4 regions of the Rhodoferax fermentans genome follow, and region 3 is predicted to be linked to each of the others. Evidence: riboswitches for the same ligand, from Rfam matches in the RefSeq annotation. Region 3 holds a riboswitch; each other region holds the start of a gene.
The links. Region 3 has a riboswitch for thiamine pyrophosphate ahead of thiC (phosphomethylpyrimidine synthase ThiC). Riboswitches for the same ligand answer to the same signal wherever they lie in the genome.
Positions count from the first base shown of each region.

Region 1: linked by a shared signal. The riboswitch ahead of thiM (hydroxyethylthiazole kinase) and the one ahead of thiC (phosphomethylpyrimidine synthase ThiC) in region 3 are both predicted to bind thiamine pyrophosphate.
Region 2: linked by a shared signal. The riboswitch ahead of RF819_RS16915 (thiamine ABC transporter substrate-binding protein) and the one ahead of thiC (phosphomethylpyrimidine synthase ThiC) in region 3 are both predicted to bind thiamine pyrophosphate.
Region 4: linked by a shared signal. The riboswitch ahead of RF819_RS15015 (purine-cytosine permease family protein) and the one ahead of thiC (phosphomethylpyrimidine synthase ThiC) in region 3 are both predicted to bind thiamine pyrophosphate.

Region 1 covers NZ_MTJN01000002.1:3,225,355-3,230,729, forward strand. Annotated here, with positions in the region: gene thiD (bifunctional hydroxymethylpyrimidine kinase/phosphomethylpyrimidine kinase) at 1-399, opposite strand, end outside; gene thiE (thiamine phosphate synthase) at 561-1,226, opposite strand; gene thiM (hydroxyethylthiazole kinase) at 1,230-2,078, opposite strand; TPP riboswitch at 2,118-2,215, opposite strand; gene RF819_RS15055 (toll/interleukin-1 receptor domain-containing protein) at 2,446-3,237, shown strand; gene dnaQ (DNA polymerase III subunit epsilon) at 3,605-4,324, opposite strand; gene fdx (ISC system 2Fe-2S type ferredoxin) at 4,535-4,873, opposite strand; gene hscA (Fe-S protein assembly chaperone HscA) at 4,905-5,375, opposite strand, start outside.
Region 2 covers NZ_MTJN01000002.1:3,624,197-3,629,571, reverse strand. Annotated here, with positions in the region: gene RF819_RS16925 (AAA family ATPase) at 1-120, shown strand, start outside; gene pta (phosphate acetyltransferase) at 193-2,244, shown strand; TPP riboswitch at 2,258-2,369, shown strand; gene RF819_RS16915 (thiamine ABC transporter substrate-binding protein) at 2,438-3,460, shown strand; gene RF819_RS16910 (ABC transporter permease) at 3,526-5,175, shown strand; gene RF819_RS16905 (ABC transporter ATP-binding protein) at 5,168-5,375, shown strand, end outside.
Region 3 covers NZ_MTJN01000002.1:3,822,354-3,827,728, forward strand. Annotated here, with positions in the region: gene tolA (cell envelope integrity protein TolA) at 1-780, shown strand, start outside; gene thiC (phosphomethylpyrimidine synthase ThiC) at 834-2,747, opposite strand; TPP riboswitch at 2,833-2,942, opposite strand; gene dnaE (DNA polymerase III subunit alpha) at 3,722-5,375, opposite strand, start outside.
Region 4 covers NZ_MTJN01000002.1:3,217,903-3,223,277, reverse strand. Annotated here, with positions in the region: gene RF819_RS15030 (thiazole synthase) at 1-386, opposite strand, end outside; gene thiS (sulfur carrier protein ThiS) at 403-600, opposite strand; gene RF819_RS15020 (FAD-dependent oxidoreductase) at 597-1,763, opposite strand; gene RF819_RS15015 (purine-cytosine permease family protein) at 1,760-3,070, opposite strand; TPP riboswitch at 3,148-3,256, opposite strand; gene RF819_RS15010 (NAD(P)/FAD-dependent oxidoreductase) at 3,452-4,498, opposite strand; gene fdxA (ferredoxin FdxA) at 4,522-4,851, opposite strand; gene RF819_RS15000 (DUF4405 domain-containing protein) at 4,959-5,375, opposite strand, start outside.

The DNA.
Region 1 (5,375 bases), 600 kb from region 3:
GGCCACCAGCACATGGATGGCCTCCGCGTCGATCAGTACCGCGCCGCTGGTGGCCACCATCACCGGGTCAAACACCACATGCGGTGGCTGGTGTTTGTCCAGCGCCTGGGCCACGGTGCGCACAATGTCTGGCGCGTGCAACATGCCGATCTTGACCGCGTCCACGCCAATGTCTTCCATCACCGCGTCGATCTGGTCACGCAGTATGTCGGGCGGCACACCGTGGATGCTGCGCACCCCACAGGTGTTTTGTGCGGTGAGTGCGGTGATAGCCGTCATGCCAAAACAACCCAAAGCGGCAAAGGTCTTCAAATCCGCCTGGATGCCCGCGCCACCACCGCTGTCCGAACCCGCAATCGACAAAACATGGGGGTAACGCTGTGTCAGTTCAAAAGTCATAACAAACTGTCCTTATGCCACAAGTGCTAGAGGCCAAAAAGGCTTGAAAAAATAGAAGAAGCCTGGGCTTCACTCCCTCTCCCTCTGGGAGAGGGCTGGGGTGAGGGGAAACTGGTCTAGACACTTTTTGCTTGAGAGTGGCATTTACCAAACCAGTCGGCTCAAAACAGCGCCCGAAAAGCCCGTGCCGCCGCTGCCGGGTCGTCTGCCGAACATAACGCACTGACCACCGCCAGCCCGTTGGCCCCGGCGGCCAACACCTCAGCCGCATTGCTCAGATGGATGCCACCAATCGCCACCAGCGGCAAATCGGTCACAGCCCGCACGGCAGACAAACCAGCCAGCCCCCAAGGCGGCGCGGTGTCCGTTTTGGTGGGGGTCGGGAACACCGGGCTGACACCCAGGTAATCCACTGGCCAACTGGCAGCGCGGTGCACGTCGTCGAGTGACTCGACTGACAGGCCGATGAACACCTGCGCTGGCAGCAGTTGGCGCGCCAACTCCACCGGCATGTCCGACTGACCCAGGTGCACACCTTGCGCACCACAGGCCAAGGCCACGTCAATGCGGTCATTGATCACCAGCGGCACACCCAGCGGTGTCAACAAATCATTAAGCGCACACGCCAGCGCGACAAAGTCGCGCGTGTTGCTGGTTTTTTCACGCAGCTGCACACAGGTGGCGCCGCCCTGCACCGCCGCCATCACCACGTCCGTCAGGTTGCGACCGCGTAGCGCCTGCTGGTCGGTCACCAGATAAAGCCGCACCAGATCGGCCACCGCCGCGCGGTTTGGGCGCGCCATATCACTCACAAAATCGGAGTGCATGGCTCAGGCAGTGATTGGACTAGAGGCCATTTTGAGCACAGACTCAAAGGTCACCCGGTCCAGCAGCTGCAACTGGTCCAGCAAAGCAATTTGCAAGCTGCCCACACCCAAACCCTGGGCCTGCACCTGCTGTGTGGCCACCTGCCCCACCACACCCAGATACGCCATGGCCGAGACCGTGGCGCGCCAGGCATCGGGCTGCACCGCACAAAACGCCCCCACCAGCGCGGTGGCAGAACAGCCCACGCCAGTGATACGCGTCATCCACTCATGGCCGTTGGACAGACTCACGTGGCGGCCGCTGGCGTCCAGCACATGGTCCACCTCACCACTGACACACACCACACCGCCGGTGCTCTTTGCCAGGTCACGTGCGGCTTGCAGGGCGTCGCTGACGGCAGCGCCGCTGTCCACCCCGCGCGTCTGCACCGCCACACCCGCCACACTCATGATCTCGGACGCATTGCCCCGAATCACCGAGGGGCTGGCCTGGGCCAGCAAGGCAGAAATGCTCTGGTTACGATAGCTTGTAGCCCCCGCACCCACTGGATCCAGCACGGTTTTGATGCCACGTTGAGCGGCAATAGCCAGCGCCTGGCGCATGCTCTCGATCCAATAGGGCTCCAAGGTGCCGATGTTGAGCACCAGCGCCTGCGCGATGGCCGCCATGTCGCGCACCTCTTCGTGTGCGTGCGCCATCACCGGTGAGGCGCCCATGGCCAGCAGGAAGTTGGCGTTGTAGTTCATCACCACCAGGTTGGTGATGGAATGCACCAGCGGGCGCTGCGTGCGCACCGCGAGCACGTCAGCCCAGATGTCAGAAGGTGTTAAAGCGTTGGAAAAAGTCGTCATGGCCGTCACAGGTTAAAGACCCGAAGTCGCACGACGCTAAGCAAGTTTTTGACGCTTTCCTACGCTGGCACGACCCAGATCAGGTTCTAAGAGTATTTCTCAGCCACCGAAAACGGGTGGCACCTCTAGCAGGGGGAATTATGACGGATGCGGGGAGTGTCCGGCGATAGCGGTCTGACGAAACTTTCAGATGTCGCTGATGCAGTGGTCGCAATGTCTGCGTCTCACATTTTGGGGATAGTCAAATCCACAAAAGTCGTTTATCATGAACTTTTGTTTCTTGCACTTTTAATCACTGCTGCTGCAGTAGCTATGATTCTCGTCAGCCAAAACACTTCACAACTACACAAAAGTTCGGAAAACTCAAATGAAAGTATTTATCAGCTGGTCAGGGGCGCGGAGTAAAGCTGTCGCCGAATTATTGAGCGATTGGATTAAATGTGTTCTTCAGGCCGCGAGGCCATGGATATCCACACGTGATATTGATCGTGGTGCACTTTGGTTCTCAGAAATCAGCGATCAGCTAAAAGACACAACCGTTGGTGTAATTTGTCTAACACAAGAGAACAAAAATAGACCATGGATTCTATTCGAAGCTGGTGCACTTGCAAAAGGTTTGTCTTCAAACAGAGTTTGTACGCTTCTGGTCGACCTAAAAACTACTGACATAGAGGATCCTCTAGCACAATTTAATCACACCTTACCCGACAGAGATGGACTTTGGCAGCTAGTAAAAACCTTAAATGCTTCTTTAGGAATTATTGGTTTAGATGAGCGAATTCTTGACCAAGTATTTGCAACATATTGGCCTCAATTCGAGAAAAAGTTTACAGAAGTCCTAACAACAATACCAATTGGTCAAAAAACTGAACAACGCTCAGAAAAGAATCTCTTAACAGAGATACTTGAAAACACCAGATTTTTAAATCAAAAAGTTAGAAATCTTGAATTAAATATAGAGCAAAAAGATAATTATTCTGATTATGTAAGAATAAAACAGAGTAATTTATATAATAATGGCTCAACAAAATTTTCCGATTCAACTGAAAACGACGAGGATCTTAAAACACTCAAAAAATTAGTTATTAATACTTTAGCAAAAAATAAGAATATACATAATTCCGACAAACACAATGATATCGAAAGGCCGCTGAAGTGAGAAAACAATCCTTTAAGCGGAAGATTTTGCAGCAGTTTCCCCCACCCCAAAGAGCTGGGAGTTAGATCCGCTTCGGTTTGAAACGGTATTTATGACAACGACTGATCTTGTGTTCCCGGAACTGAAGCACACTGAACCCAGTCGGGGTACGGAGGGCAAGTACACGAAACAATTTGTTGAATGAGGCAATACCGTGGTGTTTCAGCCCGAATTTCAGAACGCTTTTCCGATTTCTGAAGCCGCCAACAAGGCATTGGCAACGCATCTTCACCTTTGCGCAATAAAACACAGAATTTGACTGTTCGCACAAACCGGACGCCATGTAAGCGCGACTTCATGCAGCTTTGGCCAACTGCTCGCCAGAGGATCACTCCGCCGCCACCGGCTCCAGCACCCGCCAAACCGTTTTTCCCTTGCTGTCCTTGTCGATCTGTTTCAGAACAGTTTCGTGGGCGGCCAGTTCCTGTTCGTTGGCGCTTAACACCGGCAGGTTGAACACCCGCAGGTCCATCAGCGGCGCGCCGTTGCCCGACGCTTCGTTGGCCGAGCTGTCGTCCATCAGCAGCACGTCCTGACCTCGGGTCAGGTTGATGAACACGTCGGCCAGCAGTTCGGCGTCCAGCAGCGCGCCGTGCAAGGTGCGGCCCGAGTTGTCGACCTCCAGGCGGTCACACAGGGCGTCGAGTGAGTTGCGTTTGCCCGGGTACAGCTCCTTGGCCATGACCAAGGTGTCGGTCACGCTGGCGACAATCTCGCGCACCTTGGGGTGGCCGAGTTTGCCAAACTCCATGTCCAGAAAACCCAGGTCAAACGGCGCGTTGTGGATGATCACCTCGGCACCGCGCAGGTAGGCCAGCAGGTCGTCGGCAATCTCCTCGAACTTGGGTTTGTCCTTGAGGAACTCGGTGGTGATGCCGTGCACCTTGAGCGCTTCTTCGTGGCTGTCACGCCCCGGGTTCACATAGATGTGGCGGTTGTTGCCGGTGAGTTTGCGGTTGACCATCTCCACACAGCCGATTTCGATGATGCGGTCGCCGTTGTCGGCAGACAGGCCAGTGGTTTCGGTGTCGAGGAAGATTTGGCGCATAGGTTCGGATCAAAAAAACAAGTCTAACTCTCTGAGACTGCCGTCAGCCAATCTGCCAAAAGAGGCTAGCAGCGTGCGTTGGGTGTCTGACAAAGCGGCATAAAGGAGGAGGCTGAAGGCGCAGCCGCAAGCCGGGGGACAGTCGCGGAGTCAGATACCCAGCGTGCGCTGCGGGTTAACGCAAGATGCTGGTCAAGGCCCCGCCAAACCTCAGTGGTTTTCCTTGGCGTGGTTGATCGAGTACTTGGGTATCTCAATCACCAGGTCTTTTTGCGCCAGGATCGCCTGGCAGCTCAGGCGCGATTGGGGTTGCAGACCCCAGGCGCGGTCCAGCAGGTCGTCCTCTTCTTCTTCGGACGGTGCCAGCGACTCAAAGCCCTCGCGCACCACCACATGGCAGGTGGTGCAGGCACAGCTCATCTCGCAGGCGTGCTCGATGTTGATGTGGTTTTCCAGCAGCGCCTCACAGATCGAGGTGCCGGCCGGAGCGGTCACCTCGGCGCCTTGTGGGCAGTATTCGGCGTGGGGCAGGATTTTGATGGTGGGCATGGTGGTGGCAGTCCGGGAGGAAAAAGCGGGCTCAGACGGTGGCGATGTTTTTGCCCGAGAGCGCGTTCTGGATGCCCCGGTTCATGCGCAGGGCGGCAAAAGCTTCGGTGCCTTTGGCCAGCATCGCGGTGATGGCCTCGATGGCGGGCGCGTCGTCCAGGTCACAGGCGGCACGCACCTGGCGCATCAGTTGTTCGATCTCGGCACGCTGGGCCTCAGTCAGCAGGTCACCATCGGCGGCCAGGGCGCTTTGGGCGGCCAGGATCATGCGGTCGGCATCGACGCGGGCTTCGACAATCGCACGCACATACATGTCGCGCTCGGCCGAGGCAAAACTGTCTTGCAGCATGCGGGTGATCAACTCGTCACCCAGGCCGTAAGACGGCTTGACGGTGATGTGGGCTTCGACCCCGCTGGTCTGCTCCAGCGCGGACACACTCAGCAAGCCATCGGCGTCGACCGTGAAGGTAACGCGGATACGTGCCGCACCGGCGGTCATCGG
Region 2 (5,375 bases), 200 kb from region 3:
GCTGCGGTGCAGCATCTGCTGGGACAGCAGTTGGCTATGCACACATCGGTGGTACGGGTCAGCGGGGTGGGGGCGGCTCGGTTGCAGGCTGCAATGTTTGCGTTAGCTCATGAAACCTGACAATTTTCTTACGCGTACGGGTTAACCCCTAGGATAATAGGGCCTGCATTTCATCATCTGGAGCCAATTTCCATGCGTACGTTTTTTCTGTCGGCCACGGAACCCAATGTGGGCTTGACCTCGGTGTCCCTGGGCCTGTTGCGCGCTTTGCAGCGCCGTGGTTTGAAGGTGGCGTTTTTCAAACCGGTCACCAAACACAGCCCGGAATCGGAACCGTCGGTGTTGTTTGCCCGCAGCATCTGTCAGGCCGTCTCCACGCCTGACCCGCTGCCGCTGCAACTGGTGACCCAGCAGGTGACCAGCGGCAAAACCGCCGAAGTGCTGGAAGACATCGTGAGCCTGGCCATGGCCAGTGCCAAAGATGCGGACGTGCTGGTGGTGGAAGGCATCCACACCGACCCGACGCGCGCCTTCATCCCTCAGCTCTCCAGCGATATTTCGCGCAGCCTGCAGGCCGATGTGATTCTGGTGGCCAGTGGTGCCGATGCCGAGGGCATTGCCCACACCCAGTACATGATTGCGCGTATCCGTAACTCGGGTCGCCATGTGGAAGGTGTCATCTTCAACCGCGTGGGCATCGACTTTGACGAAGCCGCCGTGGCCAGCCAGCTCAGTGGTGTGCCGATTTTTGGTGTGGTGCGTGAAAACCCCGAGCTCTCCGCACCGCGTACCCTGGATGTGGCGCGTTACCTGGGCGCCGAGGTGATGATCGAGGGCGATATCGCCACCCGCCGTGTGCGTGACACCGTGTTGTGCGCCCGTTCGGTGTCCGAGGTGATTCCGCGCCTCAAACCCGGTGTGCTGGTGATCAGCGCCGGTGACCGTGACGATGTGATGCTGGCCACCGCGCTGGCCGCCAGCAACGGCATCGAACTGGCGGGTCTGGTGTTGACCCACAACAGTTTCATCAGCCCCCGCATCCAGCGTTTTGGTGCCATGGCTTTCAACAGTGGCTTGCCGGTGTTGCGCACCGATGGTGACAGCTTTGGTACCGCCGCCCGTGTCAGCCGCCTGCCGCTGGCCGTGCCGCAGGACGACCACACCCGCATGAACCTGGTGATCGACAGTGTGGTGGAGCAGCTCGATGCCACCGCCATCTGCGCCGGTCTGGACAATGCGGCGTCGACCCACATGTCGCCACCAGCGTTCCGCTACCAGCTCATGCAAAAGGCGCGCGCCGCCAACAAACGCATTGTCTTGCCCGAGGGGGATGAACCCCGCACCATCCGTGCCGCCGTGATCTGTACCGAAAAAGGCCTGGCACGTTGTGTTTTGCTGGGCAAACGTCAGGTCATCGAGTCGGTGGCCAGCGCCATCGGTGTGGAGTTGCCTGCTGGCCTGGAGATTCTGGACCCGACCGAGATCGCCGGGCGTTTTGTCGAGCCGATGGTGGCCTTGCGCAAGAGCAAGGGCCTGACCGCCCCGCAAGCGCTGGCCTCTCTGGAAGACACCGTGGTGCTGGGCACCATGATGCTGGCGGTTGACGAGGTCGATGGCCTGGTCAGTGGCGCGGTGCACACCACCGCCAACACCATCCGTCCGGCCTTGCAGCTGATCAAGACGGCACCGGGCTCGAACATTGTGTCCTCGTGTTTCTTCATGCTGATGCCCGACCAGGTGCTGGTGTATGCCGATTGCGCGGTCAACCCCGACCCTAAGGCCGAAGAGCTGGCCGAAATCGCCAAACAAAGTGCCGACAGCGCCCGCGCCCTGGGCATCGACCCCAAGGTCGCCATGATCAGCTACAGCACCGGTTCCTCAGGCTCGGGCGACGATGTGGAAAAAGTGCGAGCCGCCACCGAGTTGGCCAAATCGCGCTGGCCTGAGCTGGTGATCGACGGCCCGATGCAGTACGACGCCGCCAGTGTCAAGGAAGTGGCTGCCCAAAAGGCGCCCGGCAGCGCGGTGGCTGGCCAGGCCACGGTGTTTGTGTTCCCCGACCTCAACACCGGCAACACCACCTACAAGGCGGTGCAACGCTCGGCCAATGTGGTGTCGGTGGGCCCGATGCTGCAGGGTCTGCGCAAGCCCGTCAACGACCTGTCGCGTGGTGCGCTGGTGGACGACATCGTTTTCACCATCGCGCTGACCGCCATCCAGGCCGACTCGATGACCAAGGCCTGAGCCTTACAATCCGACCCTTCACCGGGGGTGTCTGGCCTACCGCAGCAATGCAGCAGGCCAGGCTGAGAAAAACCCCATACCTGATCTGGATCATGCCAGCGTAGGGAGCGTGATGGGTTGTTGGCGGCCAGCTCTGGCCTGTCCCTGATCACCCGTGCGTTCACCGCGCGGGTGTTTTTTTATAGGGACCACCATGAACCGTCGTTTGTTTGTCCTGGCCACCATCACGCTGGCTGTTTCCGGCTTGTCCGCCCCAAGCCACGCAGCTGATGAATTGCGGGTGATGGTGCACAGCTCGTTCTCCCTGCCCAAGCCGCTGCTGGCGCAATTTGAAGCCCAAAATGGCATCAAGCTGGTCCTCATCAAAGGGGGTGATGCCGGCGAAATGCTCAACAAACTGATTCTGACCCGCGCCCAGCCGGTGGCCGATGTGGTCTACGGCATTGACAACACCTTGCAAGCCAAGGCGCTGGCCGCTGGTGTGCTGGAACCCAGCTTGCCCCAGGCCGCAGGCACGGTGGATGCCCAACTCGGCGATGCCTTGGCCGCCGTGGACCATGGTTTTGTGAACCTCAACTATGACCGCGCCGCGGTCGCCAAAAGTGGCACGCCCTTGCCCAAAACCCTGCAAGACCTGACTCTGCCCGCCTACAAGGGCTGGCTGGTGGTGCCCAACCCGGCCACCTCCAGCCCTGGCTACGCTTTCCTTCTGGCCACGATTGCCGGGCTGGGGGAAGAAAAGGCCTTTGCCTGGTGGGCGCAGATGCGAAGCAACGGCCTCAAGGTGGTCAAAGGCTGGAGCGAAGCCTATTACACCGAGTTCAGCCGCAACAAGGGCAGCTACCCGTTGGTGGTGAGTTATGCCACCAGCCCGGCTGCCGAGGTGTTCTATGCCAAGGACCAGCCCGCCGAGTCACCCACGGCCAGTCTGAACCTGGCTGGTGGGGTGTTCCGCCAGGTCGAAGGGGTGGGACTGATCAAAGGCACGGCGCAGAAAGCGGCGGCGCTCAAGTGGGTTGACTTTTTGCGCTCTGCCCCGGTGCAAGAGGCTTTGCAGACCAGCATGTGGATGTACCCCGCGGTGGCCAAGACGCCGCTGGCGCCGGTGATGCGCCACGGCGCCGCACCTGCCGCGTTTGAGAGCCTGCCGCCTCAGGTGATTGCTGACAAAGGTGCCTCATGGGTGGCGCGCTGGACGCAGGTGGTGCTGAAGTAGGCCCAGGTCACGCATTGGATGAAAGCTTGGCAGGTGGCTGTGTTGTGGTGTGAGGGGCGGCTGTGATGACGCCCAGCTGGCTGGTTCGCCTGGCCCGACCGCGTGGTGTATGGCTGGCGCTGCTGCCCGCCGCCGCCTTGTTGTTGCTGTTGCTGGCCCCGGTGGCCCGCCTGGCGTGGGAGGGGTTTGCCGGGCCACTGAGCAGCACCGACGGGCTATCGCTGTGGCAGCCCTGGCAGGACGATTACCTGCGTTGGCGCGTGATCTGGTCGCTGGCGCAGGCTGTCATCACCTGTGTGCTGGCCTTGGGGTTGGGGCTGCCGCTGGCCTGGGTGCTGGCGCGCTTTGAGTTTGCTGGTCGCGCTTTGGTGTTGCGCCTGCTGATGTTGCCCTTTGTGGTGCCTTCGCTGGTGGCGGCCTTGGGCGTGCTGGCGCTGTGGGGGCCGCGAGGGGTGCTCAGTGGTGCGCTGGGTATCCACTTGCAGGACGGCCCCTGGCTGCTGCTCTACGGCAACCTGTTTTTTAACCTGTGCCTGGTGGTGCGCGCCGGGGTGGATGCGCTGGCGAAGGTCAATGCCCGCCAGGTGGCTGCCGCGCGTTCACTCGGGGCCACACCCTGGCGTGCCTTCTGGCGGGTCGAGTGGCCAGCCATTGCGCCCTGGCTGCTGTCCAGCTTGTGCCTGGTGTTTTTGTACTGTTTTGCCGGATTTGGCCTGGCTCTGGTGCTGGGCGGACAGCGGTATGCCACGGTCGAGGTCGAGATTTACACCCTGGTGGCGTATGAGTTACAACTCGGCCAGGCCAGCGTGTTGGCGCTGTGGACGCTGGGGCTGACCGGTGGGGTGGCGCTGGCCTACGCCGCGTTGGAGAAACGCCTGGCGGCCCCACTGCGTTTGTTGCCCATACCGCGTGTGCGGCCGCAGGGTGCGCCCCAGTGGCTGGCGCTGGTACTGGCCCTGGCTCTGTTGTTTGGGATCTGCGCCTTGCCCATCCTTGCTATATTTATCAAAGCTATCAGCGCTTTATGGACGGGGGCTACAGGCCTGTTTGATGCAGAAACCCTGGCCGCTCTCTGGAACACCTTGCGGTTCTCGGCCTTGGCGCTGCTGATGGCCACACTCTTGGGTGTGTTGCATGCGTTGGCGGCGCAAGCCTCGGTGGCCTGGCGGGCGGCGGCGTTTTTGCCTTTTGTGGTGTCGCCGGTGACGGTGGCGTTTGGTTTGTTGTTGTTGTACCCGTCGTGGACCGCAAGCTTGCCGCTTCTGCTGGCGGCGTATGCGGTGCTGGCGTATCCGTTTGTCGCCAAGTCACTCTCAGCCGGGTTGGACAGTTTGCCGGTGCATCTGGGCCAGGCGGCACGCACCTTGGGCGCCAGTCCGTGGCGTTGTTTCTGGCGGGTGACATTGCCGCTGCTGCGGCCGTCGCTGCGCCGTGGCATGGCGTTTGCCGCAGCCACCGCCTTGGGTGAGTTTGCGGTCACGCTGTTTTTGTCGCGCCCCGAATGGGCCACCCTCACCACCCTGATCTACCAGCGCCTGGGTCGCCCGGGCCAGGCCAACCTGGACGCAGCCATGGTGCAGGCCTGTGTGCTGATGACGCTGGCGCTGCTGGTGTTTTTGCTGATCGAATGGCCGGTGTCCGAGCGCGGTGCCCCCCGTCTGCCGCGCCGTGTGTCAGGCCAGACCTCCCACCCATCCATCACCCAACATGCTTGAGCTTTGCCACATCCACCAGCGTTATGCCGATTTGCCCCTGCTGCAAGACCTCAGTTTGCAGGTGGCCGCAGGTGAAATTGTGGCGCTGCTGGGGCCATCGGGCAGCGGCAAAAGCACCTTGCTCAACATCGTGGCGGGCCTGCAGGCGCCCGATGCCGGCTCTGTCCGCTGGGACGGCCAGGACATCACCGCGCTGGCGC
Region 3 (5,375 bases):
GTGGAGGCCGCGCCCCAGGCAGTTGAGCCCGAACCCGAACCCGAGCCAGAACCGCAACCTGCGCCGCCGCCCAAACCGGCCCCGGTGGTCGAGCCCCCTGCCCCACCACCGCCCAAAGTGGACATTGCGCTGGAGCAGGAAAAACAGCGGCTGAAGAAAGAACAGGCCCGCCTCGAAGAACTCAAGCTGGAGAAACTGCGCGAGAAAGAGCGCCTGGACAAACTGGAAAAAGCGCGGCTTGAGAAATTGAAACAGGACAAACTCAAGCAAGAGCAACTCAAGCAGGAACAGCTTAAACAAGACAAGCTGAAGCAGGACAAGCTCAAACAAGAGAAGCTCAAGGCCGAACAAGCAGCCAAGGCGCAGCAAACTGCTGCGGAGAAGAAACAGGCGGCTTTGGACGGGAAACAGCTTGAAGCCCAACGCCAGAAGAACCTGCAGCGTATGACAGGGCTGGCCGGTGCCAGCGGCGGAGCCAACGCCACCGGCAGTGCGATGAAATCATCCGGGCCATCGGCCAGTTATGGCGGGCGCATCCGTGCCAAGATCAAGCCCAACATCGTGTTCACCGAAGACATCCAGGGCAACCCAACAACGGAGGTCGAGGTGCGTGCCGCACCCGACGGCACCATTGTTGGCCGCAAAATCACCAAGAGCAGTGGCGTCAAAGACTGGGATGAAGCGGTCATCCGCGCCATCGACAAGACCGAAGTGTTGCCACGCGACATTGACGGCAGCATGCCGTCGAGCCTGTTGCTGGTGTTCCGACCCAAGGATTAGGATTCTTTTTAAATAGCTACCAGCCCTTTATGTATAAGGGCTAGAGGCCAATTTCATCCATAAATCTCCTGGCCACCCTGGCGAAACTCGGTCGCCTTGTCTGCCAGGGCCGAGCCCAGCTGTTCGGCGCTGGGTGCTGGGGCGCTGGCCTGGGGCGCAGACGGCACCGAGATACGCGCAAACTCCCGCACCTCCTGCGAGATCTTCATCGAGCAGAACTTGGGCCCGCACATCGAGCAGAAATGCGCCACTTTGGCGTGTTCTTTGGGCAAGGTTTCGTCGTGGAAGGCCATCGCGGTATCCGGATCAATCGCCAGGCGGAACTGGTCTTCCCAGCGGAACTCAAACCGCGCTTTGGAGATGGCGTTGTCCCACATCTGCGCACCGGGGTAACCCTTGGCCAGGTCGGCCGCATGGGCGGCAATCTTGTAGGCGATCAGGCCCTGTTTGACATCGTCGCGGTTGGGCAGGCCCAGGTGCTCCTTCGGCGTCACGTAACACAGCATCGCGGTGCCGTACCAGCCGATGTTGGCCGCGCCCATGGCCGACGAGAGGTGGTCGTAGCCGGGTGACACATCGGTGATCAACGGCCCCAGGGTGTAGAACGGCGCCTCAAAGCACGCGCTGAGTTGTTTGTCGACGTTCTCCTGGACCATCTGCAGCGGCATATGGCCGGGGCCTTCGATCATCACTTGCACGTCATGCCGCCAGGCAATCTGGGTCAGTTCACCGAGTGTGTGCAACTCGGCAAACTGCGCCTCGTCATTGGCATCGGCAATGGAACCGGGGCGCAGGCCGTCACCGAGCGAGAAACTCACATCGTAGGCTTTCATGATCTCGCAGATGTCCTCGAAGTGCTCATAAAGGAAACTCTCGCGGTGGTGCGCCAGGCACCACTTGGCCATGATGGCGCCGCCGCGCGAGACGATGCCGGTGAGGCGGTTGGCGGTGAGCGGCACATAGGCCAGGCGCACCCCGGCGTGGATCGTGAAGTAGTCCACGCCCTGCTCGGCCTGCTCGATCAGCGTGTCGCGAAAAATCTCCCAGTTCAGTTCTTCGGCGCGGCCATTGACCTTTTCCAGTGCCTGGTAAATCGGCACGGTGCCAATCGGCACCGGCGCGTTGCGCAGAATCCACTCGCGGGTTTCGTGGATGTTGTCGCCGGTGGACAGGTCCATAACCGTGTCGGCGCCCCAGCGGATGGCCCAGACCAGCTTGTCCACCTCTTCTTCCACACTGGAGGTGGTGGCAGAGTTGCCGATGTTGGCGTTGACCTTGACCAGAAAATTGCGGCCAATCACCATCGGTTCACACTCGGGGTGGTTGATGTTGCACGGGATCACGGCGCGCCCGCGCGCCACCTCGTCGCGCACAAATTCCGGGCTCATCGGCTGGCTCATCAGCGCACCAAAGGCCTGGCCGGGGCGCGGCAGGCGTTCGCTGGCCAGGCGCTCGGCCAGTTCGGCGCGCACCAGGTTCTCGCGGATGGCGACAAATTCCATTTCCGGCGTGATCAGACCACGGCGGGCGTAGTGCATCTGGGTGACGTTGGCACCCACCTTGGCGCGGCGCGGGCTGGTCTGGCGAACCAGGCGCAAAGTGCTCAAGGCGGGCTCAGCCAAGCGCTGCTGGCCGTAACGGCTGCTCAGGCCGGGCAAGGCCTCGGTGTCCTGCCGCTCGGCGATCCAGCCGCTGCGCAGCGGCGGCAGACCACGGCTGATGTCAATGGCCACCGCCGGGTCGGTATAGGGGCCAGAGGCATCGGGCAGGCGCAAGGGCGGATTGGGCACGCGGCGGGGTTCACCCTGTGTCGGGTCGCTCTTGACCAGCGTGTCGCCAAGCGCCACCTCGCGAAACGGCACCCGGATGTCGGGGCGCGAACCGCTCAGGTAAATTTTGGACGAACCCGGAAACGGGGTGCGGGTGATGCCGCGGGTGATTTGTGTGGTGTCGACGGTGGGTGTCATGGCGGTCTCCAGTAGGTCAAGAAAAGCCTGCCTGGAGTGCCGGGGTCAACCTGGGAAGATCTTGTGAGCCGCCCTAAGGTGCACCGATGCCAATTGCGTTGTTCCCTACGCGGGCATGACCCCGATCAGGTTCAGCGGGTTCCACAGAAGTGGTCTCAGCCTCGACTTTCGTCTCTGGCGCCCCGACAAGCCTGTGCAGTGTAAACGCAGCCTGGTCAGGCGGGGTGGGCTTCAAACTGATGTGTGCTGATAGAAAACCTTCTCTGGGTGCGCCAGGGCGACCGGGCCAGGCGCATGCGGTTTTGGAGCCAAATCACGCGCGGGCGGAGTCGATCAGTACACCAAACGGTGAGACGCGCGCCTTTGGCCCCAAAGCCCGGTCGCCTGACCCAATCACCCTGTCTCAACCGTGTAGGTTTGACGGGAGGGGGAGATTGAAAAACAGCCTCAAACCCTTATCAAAAAAGGGTTGACAGCTATCAGAAAAGATCTGTGTGCTCCCCGAATTACCTGGAGTTTCCGGCTTTCTTGACCCCGTACGGCTTCCAGAAACCCTTAAGGCGTGGTGGCTGAGTCAGGTGACCGGGCTTTGGGGCGAAATGCGCGCGTCCTGGGTATTCGCATACCGCTACGTAGCCCCGCGCGTGCTTTCGCCCCAAAACCGCATGCACCTGACCCAGTCGCCGCGCCGTGCATCGCTGCTGCTTGTTCGACGCCCTGGACGCATTCCCCAAGACATCCAAGGCAACACAAAAGTGCACGTTGGCGGCCAGGCGGTCTGCGCCAACACCTCGCTTTGAATTGCCACCCGGACAAGCAGCTCGCGTTGCGTGACGCTTGCACCGTTCGCCCTGAGCTCAGTGTTTGGGCCTCTACACGCTCAGCCCGCACGAAACTCAAAACATCGGGCCGAAGTTACACGCTATCTATTAAATAGTTAAAGGCCCTTTATCCATAAGGGCTAGATACCAATTTCACCCATAAACTATATCTGCCGTGCCAGGTGCCACCTGCGCCCACCAGCTGGCCAGGGCGGCATTGCTCGGGTAGAAACGGGCGCGTTCACCAAGATTCAGTTCCACAGCAGCGGCGCCCTCGTCGCTCTGGCAGGTCAAAGCCATACGCACCTGCAGTCCATGCACCAGATCACCCTGCTCGGTTTGCTCTCGCTGCGCCGGGTAGTCCTTGATCAACCGCGCCACATCGGGCGCCCTGCCCTGCGCCTGCTTGGGCAGGGTCACCCGCAGGAACTTGCCAAAACGGCAGCGCGCCTGCTCCAGATCCCAGATCTGGGTCACGGTGAGCTGCATGCCACCCGAGAAGCGGTCGGGCTGCTGTTTGCCCATGACAATGATGAGTTCGTCGTCCTTGAGCAGGTTTTTGTGGGCGTTGATCAGCGCCTCGTCGGCGCGTGCCTCGATCACACCCGACTTGTCGTCGAGCTTGAACAACGCCAGCTTGCCGCGCTGGCCGTTGATGATGCGGAAATCAGTGACGATACCTGCGAGCAGCTGTGGCTCGCGGGTATCGATCAGGTCGTCGATGGCGCGCCGCGCAAAACGGCGCACCTCGTCGGCCACCTCGTCAAACAAATGGCCTGACAGATAAAAGCCGACGGCGGTTTTCTCAAAGGTGAGACGCTCTTTGATCCCCCAGGGTGTGGCCTGAACCAGTTCGGGCTCCTGGGTGCTGGAGCCCAGCTCATCGGGGCCCCCAATGTCAAACAGGCTGCACTGGTTGGCGTTGGCCAGGGTGGCGGCGCCAAACTCAAAGGCCAGGTCCACACTGGCCAGCAAGCTGGCGCGGTTGAGGTGGATCGCATCAAAGGCCCCGGCCTTGATCAGCGCCTCGACCGTGCGTTTGTTGATGCGGCTGCGGTCCACCCGGGCGCAGAAGTCAAACAGGCTCTTGAACGGGCCACAGGTGTCACCCAGCGGCCCCACACCTCGGCCCTCGCGTGCCGCCACAATGGCTTCAATCGCTTGTTGGCCGCTGCCCTTGACGGCGCTCAGGCCGTAACGGATGACTTTGTCCGACACCGGCTCAAACCGGCTGACACCGCGGTTCACATCCGGCGGCTCAAAACTCAGACCCATCTTGATGGCGTCTTCCAGCAAGACCTTGAGCTTGTCGGTGTCGTCCATTTCCACCGTCATGTTGGCGCAGAAGAACTCGGCGGTGTAGTGCACCTTGAGCCAGGCCGTGTGGTAGGCCAGCAGGGAGTAAGCGGCAGCGTGCGACTTGTTGAAGCCGTAACCGGCAAACTTTTCCATCAAGTCAAACACTTCGTCAGCCTTGTCCTGGCTGATGTCGTTTTTGGCGGCACCATCGCGGAAGATCTGGCGGTGTTTGGCCATTTCTGCCGCGTCTTTTTTACCCATGGCGCGGCGCAACATGTCGGCGCCACCGAGTGAGTAGCCGCCCAGGATCTGCGCGGTCTGCATCACCTGCTCCTGGTAGACCATGATGCCGTAGGTCTCAGACAACATGTTGGCCACCAGCGGGTGCGGGTACTCGACCACCTCGCGCCCATGTTTACGCGCCACAAAGCTCGGGATCAGGTCCATCGGGCCGGGGCGATAGAGCGCATTGAGTGCAATCAGGTCTTCCAGCCGGGTCGGTTTGGCG
Region 4 (5,375 bases), 600 kb from region 3:
ACCATGTTCAGCGTGTCGGGCTGCAGCGTGTAGTCGTCGCCAATGAGTTCGAGCTTGAGCCACGGGGTGTTAAACACCTCACGCGCCATCTGCGCGGTGGTGATCAGTTCGGCCACCGTGTGGCAACCGGCGGTGTTGGGCAACACCGGCACACCCAGCTCGGCCAGCAGTTGCCAGAAGCGGTTGGGGCTTTGGCTGCTGTCCAGGTTTTGCCGACGCAGCGAGGCGGTCAACATCGCGGGTTGGGCGCGTTGCACCGCCGCCTGCAGGATGCCGGGAGACGGGTAACGCGCGGTGCCCAGCATCAGGCGGCTGGCGAAGGACTCACCGTACAAAATCAGCGGGTCGTTCGGTGGGGTGTCAGGGGAGATGTGATCTGTGTTCATGGATGTAACGATGGGTTCAGCCGCCCACCACTGGGGCGATCAATTCAATCTGGTCACCCTCTTGCAGCGGGGTCTGTGCATACTGGGTGTTGGGCACAAATTGCCGGTTCAGCGCGGCCGCAAAAGGCGGTGTTAACTGGCTGGTTGCCACCGCCTGGGCCAGTGTGGCCCCGGCGGGCAACTCACAGGGTTGTTGGTTGAGGAACACCTTCATGGCGCGGCCTCCAGGCAGGCCGAGAGCATCGCGCCGCGACTGTTGTCACCCTCTCCCGCCTCGGGAGAGGGCCGGGGTGAGGGGGCACTGGTTTGGACCAAACCGGTTAGCCCCAGGCCTTGTGCCAGGGGCGAGCTGCCGCTGGCCATCAGCTCCAGCACCACATCGTGCATCGCGGGGGCGATCAAATAGCCGTGCCGGTAGAAGCCGTTGACCTGCAAACAACGTGTGCCGAGCCAGCGCACCGTGGGCAGGTTGTTGGGCAGGGCCGGGCGGCACTGCGCCACCAGCTCCACAATGCGGGCCTCGCCAAAACCGCTGTCCACGGTGTAGGCAGCGCTGAGCAGCTCAAGTGCCGAGCGCAGGCTCATCGGTGAGGTGTCGTCCGACTCGATTTCGGTGGCGCCGACCAAAAAGTAGCCCTCTTGTTTAGGCGCGATGTAGATCGGGTAACGCGGGTGGATCAGCCGGGTCGGGCGCGACAGGCGCACCTGGGGCGCGTGCAAGGTGACGATCTCGCCACGCACACCGCGTAACTCAGGCCACTGCGGCTGCGCACCCAGGCCACGGCAATCGAGCAGCCAGTCGGGCTCACCGGCTTGGCCAGGGCTGAAGTCGAGCGGGCTACGCGGGCTGGCCCAGTGCAAGTCCACACCCAGGCGCAGCATCTGGAACAGCAGCGCGTCCATCAGTTGGTGGTTGTCGAGCTGGCCTTCACCGGGCAGGTACAGGCCGTGGGCAAAACGGCTGCCCATGCCGGGTTCCAACACCTCTAGCGCTGCTGAGTCCAGCGTTTGTGGCTGCGGCAGATCGGGCAGGCGTGCGCCGGTGGCGGCCAGCAGCTGGCCAAATCGTTGGGCATCGGGCGCGTCTTGGCGGTGCCAGACCACCAGTGTGCCTTCGCGCTGGAAAAACACCGGGGTGTCGAGTGCGGCGATCAGCTCGGGCCAGCGCGTCAGGCTGTGTTGGCCCAGGCGCACCACCTCGTCCTCGGCTACCGCCGACTCGGCCAGTGGCGCCAGCATGGCGGCCGCGGCAAACGCGGCGGCACCGCGCGAATCGGCCGCACGTTCCTCAAAAACAGTCAGTGTGTGGCCTGCGCGTGCCAGTGAACACGCCAGCAGTCGGCCCATCAGGCCGGCACCCAAAATCGTGATGTTCATGCGTGCACCTCACGCAAGGCAGCGGTCGTGGGGCGTGTCAGCCAGGCCAGGGTGAAGGTCAGGGCCAGCGTGGGCAGGGCAGAACCCCACTGCGGCGCGTAGTTGGCCAACAGGTGATAACAAACAATGCCCAGCAGCCACAGGCCAGCGGCCATCCAGTCCACGGCTTTGTTGGAGACGGCCAGGCTGGGTGAACCCAGCGCCAGCCGCCCCAGAATCACCCCATACAGCGGTACGAACACCGAGCTGAGCAGCAGCAAAAACGGCTCCAGACTGTGCATTGGCAACACCAGCGCCAGTGCGGTACACAGCACCGCCAGCACCAGGCCCCATTGGCGGATGCTCCAGCTGCCGCGCAGGCTTTGGCCCGACACCGAAGCGGAGTACACATCGCCATAAGCGTTGTCGATTTCGTCCACCAGAATCAGGCTCAACGCGAGCAAACCCCCTTGTGCCAGCAGCAGCGCGGTGACCAGGTCGGTGCCCGGCTGCGCCACACTCACCACCATCACCCCCAAGGCGTAACACCAGATGTTGGCCAGCGCGTAACCGAGCCAGGTGCCACTCATCGCGCTACGGCCGTTTTTGCCGTGGCGCGCGTAGTCGGCCACCAGCGGCAACCAGGACACCGGCATCGCAATCACCAGATCCATCGCTGACAACAGGCCCATGCTGCCGTCACCCTGGCGTGCCCAGAATGCGGCGAGCCCTTGCGCCTGCAACTGGCTGCCAAACTGCCAGCTCAGCCACAGCAGCGAGGCAATCACCAGCGGCAAGGCGATGTGGCTGATGAGTTGGCGCACCAAACGGGTCATGGAACCCGCCAGCAGCGCCACCAGCACGCTCCCCCAGAGCAGGGTGCTGACAAGCAGGCCTGAGGTGTCACCCAGGTCCAGCCCGAAGGACTGCAGGCTGATCGCGCGGGTGCCGTCGCGCATGATCACCAGCTCAAACGTGGTCCAGCCGATCAGCTGCACCATGTTCAAAAGTACCGGCAGGCGTGCAAACTGGCTGCCAAAGCCGGCGTGCATCAGGCCCGCACTCGACAGGCCGGTGCTGCAGCCCAGCCGCGCGGTCCAGGCCAGCAGGCCGGCGCCGACCAGCGAGCCCAGCACAATGGCCACCGCCGCGTCGCGGCTGCCCACGGCAGGCACCAGGTAGGCGCCGATCTGCATCACCAGCAGGCCCACACCCAGGCTGAACCACAGGGCGGTGTGGTCACTCCAGCTGAAAACCCGCTCGCTGACGGCGATGGGTGAGAGCGCCGAATTCGACGCCGGGTTGGGTGAAATAGGTTTGTTTGCCATCCGTTTGCTCCATGCAAAAAGTTGGCAGGTCAGCGTAGATCGTGACGGGTAAACGTTGTCTGAGAAGGCGGCAACCCCCGTGCTTGGACCAGCTTCCCTGCGCGAGGATTACCTCAATCAGGTTCAAAGGGACTCTCTCAGTCGGCCCACAGCGTGTGCTGCGGGCCAACACCCCTAGCGTGTGCACCAGGTGACTGGCGCGTGGCGGATTCTAGCCTGCGTGACCCTGCACCAGGCTGACATCCCGTGTTGGATGCCAAATTGGCCTCTTGCCCTTATGGTATCTGGGCAGATAGCTATCAAAAGTGATAACTCTGGCCAAGGGCCGCTGTGTTGACTCGAGGGTGTTGGGCATCCAGCTGGGTGGTGCCCGAGCCGTTCTCAGGGCGCTGGCAAAACCCCAAGCCGCTGCTGCAGCAGTGCGCTGCTGGTGGTGTACTGCAGCACCGTCGAGGCTTCCGGGTGGACCAGCGCGGCCGCGCCAAACGCGGCCAAGGTGGCCTCATGGAAACCGCAGACGATCAGCTTCTTTTTGCCAGGGTAGGTGATCACATCCCCCACCGCAAAAATCCCCGGTGCGCTGGTGGCAAAGCTGGCGGTGTCCACGGTGAGCTGTTTGCGCTCCATGGCCAGACCCCATTGCGCCACCGGGCCGAGTTTGGGGCTGATGCCCTGGAACACCAGCAACAAGTCCAGCGGCAGGTTCAGGGTCTGGTCGTCCGGGGTGCTCACCGTCACACCGGTCAATCGCTGGTCGTTTGTCTGGATACCGGTGATTTGCCCGGCTTGAAAGTGGATGCGACCAGCGTCGCGCAAAACGGCAAATTCAGCCAGGGTGTCTTCGCTGGCCTGCAAGACCTCACGCCGGTAGACCAGGGTGATGCTGCGTGCTTGGCAAGCTTGGGCCAGATGGACAGCCTGGGCCACGGCCTCGTCTTCACCACCCACTATCACGATGTCTTTGTCGCTGACCAGCTCGGGCGGGGGCGCTTTGTAAAACAGCTGCTGGCCCAGAAACGGACCCAGGCCGTCGAGCTTGAGCTCTTTGGGCACAAACGCACCCACACCGGCTGCCACCACCACGGTGCGCGCCAGGAACTGCTGGCAAGGTTGGTGCTTGCGCTCGGTGCTCACCAGCCAGCGGCCGTCGGCTTGTACTTCCAGACTGCTCACAAGCTGGTCCCAATGACAACCGGGTGAAAACGGTGCGATCTGCCGCAGCAGGTTTTGCGTCAGCTCACGCCCGCTGCACACCGGCACACCGGGGATGTCGTAAATGGGTTTGTCCGGGTACAACGCGGCACATTGGCCACCCGGCGCGTCGAGCACGTCCACCACCTGGGCCTGGAGGCCTTGCAGCCCCAGTTGAAACACCGTGAACAAACCAACGGGTCCGGCGCCGATGACCAGTGCGTCGGTTTGGATCACGGTGGGGTGTCAGACGTGAAGAATCAGCGTTGCAGCTCGGAGAGCTTGCCGGTCTTGTTTTTCCAATCGTCAGCGTCAGGCAGTGGTGCCTTGCGCTTGGTGATGGTTTTCCAGCTGGGCAATTGCGCCAGCTCAGCGTTGAGCTGGGTCATGTGGCGCTGGTCTTTGGGCACATCTTCTTCGGCGTAGATGGCGTTGGCTGGGCATTCCGGGATACAGACAGCACAGTCGATGCACTCGTCCGGGTCGATCGTCAAAAAGTTCGGGCCTTCGCGGAAACAGTCCACGGGGCACACGTCGACGCAATCGGTGTATTTGCACTTGATACAGGCTTCGGTGACGACATGGGTCATGTTGAGTGGTCTACGGTTGTATTAAAAGGACGGGATTTTAAATGCTTGCGCAAGGCCTGCCGCAAGCATAGAAGTTATGCCGCCAAGACACATTGAGATGTATCAAGTCAACGCGCGGCCCCGTTGGTGTTGCTGGCGAACACCTGGCCCAGGGTACGCATCTGCTGACCCATGTCCTTGCCCACCAGGTCCTGGATGCTTTGTTCGTCGCTCTGGCTGGCCACACCGGCAGCGGCGAGGCGTGCGCGCAGCTCGGTCACGGGGATGCCCGCCACGTCGGCCACCGTGGTCAGGGAGCTTCTGGCCAAGGCCTGCACCGGTGCCACAAAGGGTGGTTTGCCACCGGCAGCTCCTCCCAGTGGCACAAAACTCAGTACCAGCAGCAGAGCACTGGCCCCCAGCACCCAGCGACCGGTGGTGTTGGCCAGGTGCCGCTTGAAGGCATTGATGTTCAGCGCCACGTGCAACAACACCCCCACCACCATGGCCCAGCCCAGCCATTCGTGCGCGGTTTTGTTAAGGCC